3 regions of the Allobosea sp. FW305-C-101 genome follow, and region 3 is predicted to be linked to each of the others. Evidence: predicted binding sites of a transcription regulator. Region 3 holds the regulator's gene; each other region holds the start of a gene.
What was found. The regulator LexA, encoded in region 3, represses DNA repair genes until DNA is damaged. The targets are predictions, from matches to a motif close to TGTTCNNNNTGTGTTCNG.

Region 1 (2,263 bases), on a different contig from region 3:
TCTTCACCACCAAGGAGGTCGGTAAGGGCACCGGCCTCGGCCTCTCCATGGTCTACGGCATCGTCAAGCAGACCGGCGGCTATGTCTTCGTCGACTCGACCATCGGCAAGGGCACGGCCTTCCAGATCTTCCTGCCGCGCCATGTCCCGAGCCAGGAGGAGATCGCAGCCGAGGCCGCCGCCAAGGAAGCGCCGAAGAAGCTCGCCGCCGACCATACCGGCGCCGGCGTCATCCTGCTGGTCGAGGACGAGGACGCGGTGCGTGCGCTCAACGCCCGCATGCTGGTCTCGCGCGGCTACACCGTCCACGAGGCGGCGTCCGGCGTCGAGGCGCTCGACCTCTTCCTCCAGAACGACGGCAAGATCGACCTCGTCGTCTCCGACGTGGTGATGCCGGAAATGGACGGACCGACGCTGCTCGGCGAACTGCGCAAGCGCAACCCGAACACCAAGGTCGTCTTCGTCTCCGGCTATGCCGAGGAGGCCTTCCGCAAGAACCTGCCCGAGGGCGAGGAATTCCACTTCCTGCCCAAGCCCTTCACGATGAAGCAGCTCGTCGAGACCGTGAAGGCGGCGATGGGCTAAAGGCCGGCGGCACCCGCCTCCGGGCGCCGTTTCCCGTCACGTTGCGCCATCTCGTGACAGCTCCTGACACTCCTCCTGACAGAAACTGACACCGAGAACAAAAAAAGAACTTGCGACTGAGAACAAAGCATGACCATTCTCATGTCAAGACGCATTGAGATGTCCCCCTCGCCCTGTCATAAGGAGCCCGAACCGTGAATCAGGCGAATCTCAAACTCGTGGAAGGCTCCTCGATGGACAAGGCCAAGGCGCTCGATGCGGCGCTCTCCCAGATCGAGCGCGCCTTCGGCAAGGGCTCGATCATGCGGCTCGGCAAGAATTCGCCGTCGATCGAGATCGAGACGATTTCGACCGGTTCGCTTGGCCTCGACATCGCGCTCGGCGTCGGCGGCCTGCCCCGGGGCCGCGTCATCGAGATCTACGGGCCGGAATCCTCGGGTAAGACCACGCTGGCGCTGCACACCATCGCCGAAGCCCAGAAGAAGGGCGGCGTCTGCGCCTTCGTCGATGCCGAGCACGCGCTCGATCCGGTCTATGCCCGCAAGCTCGGCGTCAATCTCGACGATCTCCTGATCTCGCAGCCCGATACCGGCGAGCAGGCGCTCGAGATCACCGACACCCTCGTCCGCTCCGGCGCGATCGACGTGCTCGTGGTCGACTCCGTTGCGGCGCTGACGCCCCGCGCCGAGATCGAGGGCGAGATGGGCGATGTTCAGCCCGGCCTCCAGGCCCGCCTGATGAGCCAGGCCCTGCGCAAGCTCACCGCTTCGATCTCGCGCTCGAACTGCATGGTCATCTTCATCAACCAGATCCGCATGAAGATCGGCGTGATGTACGGCTCGCCGGAGACCACGACCGGCGGCAACGCACTCAAGTTCTACGCCTCGGTGCGTCTCGACATCCGCCGCGTCTCGACGCTGAAGGAGCGCGACGAGGCGACCGGCAACCAGGTCCGCGTCAAGGTCGTCAAGAACAAGGTCGCGCCGCCCTTCAAGCAGGTCGAGTTCGACATCATGTTCGGCGAGGGCATCTCGAAGGTCGGCGAGCTGATCGATCTCGGCGTCAAGGCCGGCATGGTCGAGAAGGCGGGCGCCTGGTTCTCCTTCGACAGCCAGCGCCTCGGCCAGGGCCGCGAGAACGCCAAGACCTTCCTCAAGGCCAATCCGGACCTCGCCGCGAAGATCGAAGCCACGATCCGCCAGAATTCCGGCCTCGTCGCCGACCGCATCCTCGATCAGGCGGACCCGACCGCGGACGATCTCGACGAAGGCGAAGCCTGAGATAGCCAACGCCGTCATGCTCGGGCTTGGCCCGAGCATCTCAGGCCGAATGAGGCGACCTATCCTGAGAGAGATTCTCGGGTCTGCGCTTCGCTCCGCCCGAGAATGACGTTCCGATGCAAGCGGGCGGTCTTCGGGCCGCCCGTTTTCGTTTGCCGATAAGGCTTTGCGGGCTGTGCGCTGCATCCCAAGCATTTTCAAGCGAAGTGGCCACCGGTTCGCGTGAAGAGAATGCGGCAACTAGAAGACCGGAGCCTTTCCGTGTTTCGCAGAAACGCGGAAAGGCTCCGGCTTTCTGGACAGGCGCCAACCGCCTGACTAGAACCGGTTCTTCCCGCCGAGCGCGAGCCCGGCCTCCTGCCCAAGATCAGAGCGCAAAAGAGCGATGAGCGGCGTCAA
Region 2 (2,263 bases), on a different contig from region 3:
GAACAGGCCGAGCGCGTCGATCTCGGCGACGTCGTAGACGTGCAGATCGATCATCATGCTGTGCGAGCCCCAGCTCGCCAGCATGATGCGGCAAAGCTCGGTCTTGTCGGTGACGACGCGCAGTTGAAGCTCGTCGGGCGCTTCGCTCACTTCGCCAGTTCCTTCAGGCCCAGCTTGATGAGCTGGGCCGTGCCGGCCCCATCGCCGGCGGCCTTGGCCGCAGCCGCAACCGCTGCCACCGCCTGCGCCTGAGGATAGCCGAGATTGGCGAGCGCCGACACGGCGTCTGCGATCGGTTGAGGCAGCTTGCGGTCTTCGAGCGCGCCGGCGAGCTGGGTGACGCCCGGATCGATATGGCCGAAGGCCGGGGCCTTGTCCTTGAGCTCGGCGCAGAGGCGCTGTGCCAGCTTGGGGCCGACGCCGGGCGCGCGGGCGATCGCAGCCTTGTCGTTGGTGGCGATGGCGGTGGCGAGCGCGCCCGGATCCAGCGTCGAGAGGATGGCGAGCGCGACCTTGGCGCCGACGCCCTGCACGACCTGCATCAGGCGGAACCAGTCGCGCTCATTGTCAGACATGAAGCCGTAGAGGCGGATCGCATCCTCGCGGACATGGGTCTCGATCGAGAGCGCGGCCGCCTCGCCCGGCTGGGGCAGGCGCTGGAGGGTGCGCGCCGAGCACTGCACGACATAGCCGACCCCCTGCACGTCGATGATGACGTGGTCCTCGCCATAGGAATCGATCAGGCCCTTGAGCTTGCCGATCATAGTCTCGTTCCCCCGGCCGTCTCGTTCAACCCGCCGCTCGCATCTGCGCGACCAGCGCCTTCATGCCGCGATGCTGGGCATGGCAGATCGCGACGGCAAGTGCGTCCGCGGCATCGGCCGAGGAGGTCTCGGCCTTGGGCAGGAGCACGCGGATCATCGCCTGGACCTGCTTCTTGTCGGCATGGCCGACGCCGACCACGGTCTTCTTGACGAGGTTGGCGGCATATTCCGCGACATCGAGCCCGGCGAGCGCCGGCACGACCAGCGCGATGCCACGGGCCTGCCCGAGCTTCAGCGCCGATTGCGGGTCGCGGTTGATGAAGGTCTCCTCGACGGCGGCCTCATGCGGGCGATGCGCGGCGAGGACCTTGTTCAGGCCTTCGTGCAATTGCCGCAGGCGCTGGCCGAGCGACAGGGCGCCGTCGCTCTCGATGCAGCCGCAGGCGACGAAGGAGAGCTTGCTGCCTTCCGAGATCACGATGCCCCAGCCGGTTTTCCGGAGGCCGGGATCGATGCCGAGGATGCGAATCGGAGGTGCCATGACGGGCTCAACCTAGCGGATGTTTCGGATTTGTCCCGCGCCGAGACGGGCGATGGGACAGGGCGGGATGAATTCCCCTGATCGATGACATCAAAAAGGAAAGTTGTTCTTGCTGCCGGCCCGCGGGCATGGTTCGCCACATCTTTCTTCTCCAGCCGGCTCCATGTCCTCGATCCTGTCTTCCTTCATGCCGGGCGTCTCGGCCTCCGGCATCGCCGTCCTGCTGGCCGCGACGCTGCTCGGCGGGCTCGTGCGCGGCTTCACCGGCTTCGGTTTCGCCATGGTGTTCATGCCGCTGGCCTCGGTCGTGTTGGGGCCGGTCGCGGCGCTCGGCCTGATCTGGTTCATCGACCTGCCTTATGCGCTGCCGATCGCGGCGCGCAGCGCCCGGCAGGCGGAATGGCGCGAGATCCTGCCGCTGCTGCTGACCGCGACGCTGGCGCTGCCGGCCGGCATCTGGCTGCTGATCTGGCTCGACCGCGAGACGATGCGCTGGGTGCTGGCCTTGCTCGTGCTGATCGCGGTCGCGCTGATGGCGTCGGGCTGGCGCTATCACGGGCGGCCGACGATCCCGCTTTCGCTCGGGGTCGGGGCGCTGTCCGGTCTGTTCAACGGCATGGCCTCGATCGGCGGCATGCCGCTCGCGGTGTTCTGGCTCGGCGCGCAGCGCAACGACCGGCACAAGACGCGGGCCAACCTGCAGGCCTTTTTCGGCGTCTCGACGCTGATCAGCGGCGCGGTGCTGTGGTGGAAGGGGATTCTGACCGGCGGCGCCCTGCTGATGGCGGTGCCGCTTTTCGCGGTCTACGGCGTCGGGCTCTGGGCCGGAACGCATGGCTTCCGGCTGGCCTCGGAGGAGACGTTCCGGCGCGGGGCCTATCTGGTGATTTTTCTCAGCGCGCTGATCAGCCTGCCGCTCTGGGACGTGGTGATCGGGCGGTAAGAGACGTCGCGGGCA
Region 3 (2,263 bases):
CGGGCTGGACTGGCCGGCCTGGGCCCTGATGGGGCTTGCCTCCGATGTCGTGCTCAAGGTGGCGCATTGGGTCGCGACCATCGACCATTCCACCGTGACGGTCGCGGCCTTCGGCTCAGGCGTGCTGGCCTGTTTCGCTGTGGCTTTGCTCTGGCTGACGCTCTGGACCACGGCCTGGCGCTGGTTGGCGGCCGTGCCGCTCATCCTCGGCGTTGCCATAGCCGGCAAGCCGGAGCGGCCCGAGATCCTGATCGAGCGCGACGGCTCGGGGCTGGCCGTGCGCGGCCCGGACGGGCGCCTCGCGATCGCGGGCAAGCCCAGCCGCTTCGTCCTGCAGCAATGGCTTGCCGCCGATGGCGACAGCCGCTCGCCCGACGATCCGACGCTGCGTACCGGCGTCAGCTGCGACCGGTTGGGGTGTGTCGCGCAGACAGCCGACAAGCGCACGGTCGCCTATACGCGCGAGCGCCTCGCCATCATCGAGGATTGCCTGCGCGCCGATCTCGTCGTCACCGCCATCCCATGGAGCGGGGCTTGCAAGGCCAGGCTCGTCGAGCGCATGGCGCTATCACGCGATGGCGCGACCTCGCTCTACCGGACGGCATACGGGTGGAGCAGCCACATCTCGGAGCCAAATGCCGCCGAACGCCCCTGGAGCCGCCGGCGCGAGCCGCGCCCGGCGGAATCAGCCGCACGGCCGGGTGGTCAGTCTCCAGCCGTACAACCTGCGTTGCCCGTCGATAGCGAGCCTGATGCCGATGTCGAGCGTCTTCAGTAACGCCGCATCAGGTTGACGAGGCGGCCCTGGATCTTGACCCGGTCGGGACCGAGCACGCGGGTCTCGTAAGCCGGATTCGCGGCTTCGAGCGCGATCGAGGAACCACGCTTGCGCAGGCGCTTCAGCGTCGCTTCCTCGTCGTCGATGAGAGCCACGACGATGTCGCCGGTATTGGCCGTGTCCTGCCTGCGGATGACGACCGTATCGCCGTCGAGAATGCCGGCCTCGACCATCGAATCGCCGCGCACTTCCAGCGCGTAATGCTCGCCGGAGCCGAGCATGTCGGGCGGCAGCGAGACGGTGTGGCTGCGGCTCTGGATCGCCGAGATCGGCGTGCCCGCCGCGATGCGGCCCATGACGGGAATCGCGATGGCATGCCGGCTGTCGTCCTCGACGGCTGTGGGCCGAGGCTTGGCGACGCTGGGCTGCGCACCGAGACCACCCTGCACCACGGCCGGATTGAAGCGGGGGCGCGGCTGCGGGGCGCCAAGACCGTCCGGCATCTTGATCACTTCGAGCGCGCGCGCCCGGTTCGGCAGGCGGCGGATGAAGCCGCGTTCCTCCAGCGCCATGATCAGGCGGTGAATGCCGGATTTCGAGCGCAGGTCGAGCGCATCCTTCATCTCGTCGAAGGAGGGTGGGACACCGCTCTCGCGCAAGCGTTCCTGGATGAAGCGCAGGAGTTCGTGTTGCTTGCGTGTCAGCATGGTCGCCGCCAGCCCCTCAAAGCGCAGATTCGAAACAAAGCACGAACACCATACGCGTTCTGCTTGTGTTCTGCAAGCTGCTACCGCAAGGGCAGGATATGGCAGGTATCGCCCTTCTTCGTCGGGGCGGCATGGGCCGGACGGATTGTTAACGCTTGCGCCCGTGCCAGCGTGCCGAGCATCGAGGAGTCCTGCCGGTCGAACGGCGTCGCCACCCAGCCTTCCGGCGTCAGCGTGAGCTCCGAGCGCAGGTAGTCCTCGCGCTCGTCGTTGCCTGGCATGTCGCGGCCGAGAATGGCGGGGATGCTGCGGTCGCGATCGGCATCCGAGATGCCGAGCAGCGCCTCGATCAAGGGCAGCACGAAAAGATGGCCGCAGACGATCGAGGAGACCGGATTGCCCGGCAGTCCGACCACGACCATCCGGCCGAGGCGCCCGGTCATCATCGGCTTGCCCGGCCGCATCGCGATCTTCCAGAAGCCGAGGGTCATGCCGGCGCGCGTCAGCGCCTCCTGCACGAGGTCATGCGCGCCGACCGAGGCGCCGCCCAGCGTGATCAGCACATCGGCATCGGCCTCGCGTGCCTGCGCGATCTTGGCTGCAAGGTCGGCATGATCGTCGCGGGCGATGCCGAGATCGAGTACGACGCCGCCGGCCTTCTCGACCAAGGCGGCCAGCGAAAACGAGTTCGATGCGACGATCTGGTCGCGCCCGACCGGTTCGCCCGGCGCCACCAACTCGTCCCCGGTGGCGAGGATCGCGACCAACGGCTTGCGTC

Region 1: a site for LexA is predicted at 678-695, ahead of recA (recombinase RecA). Genes of this name have one in related genera too.
Region 2: a site for LexA is predicted at 1,326-1,343, ahead of ruvC (crossover junction endodeoxyribonuclease RuvC). Genes of this name have one in related genera too.

The regions. Positions count from the first base shown of each region.
Region 1 is NZ_JBYSYT010000005.1:177,688-179,950, reverse strand. It holds gene cckA (cell cycle histidine kinase CckA) at 1-584, shown strand, start outside; gene recA (recombinase RecA) at 779-1,864, shown strand; gene alaS (alanine--tRNA ligase) at 2,250-2,263, shown strand, end outside.
Region 2 is NZ_JBYSYT010000002.1:247,466-249,728, reverse strand. It holds gene AC3WMA_RS08680 (GNAT family N-acetyltransferase) at 1-150, opposite strand, end outside; gene ruvA (Holliday junction branch migration protein RuvA) at 147-764, opposite strand; gene ruvC (crossover junction endodeoxyribonuclease RuvC) at 790-1,305, opposite strand; gene AC3WMA_RS08665 (TSUP family transporter) at 1,469-2,248, shown strand.
Region 3 is NZ_JBYSYT010000003.1:380,566-382,828, reverse strand. It holds gene AC3WMA_RS16545 (ComEC/Rec2 family competence protein) at 1-778, shown strand, start outside; gene lexA (transcriptional repressor LexA) at 772-1,485, opposite strand; gene AC3WMA_RS16535 (molybdopterin molybdotransferase MoeA) at 1,566-2,263, opposite strand, start outside.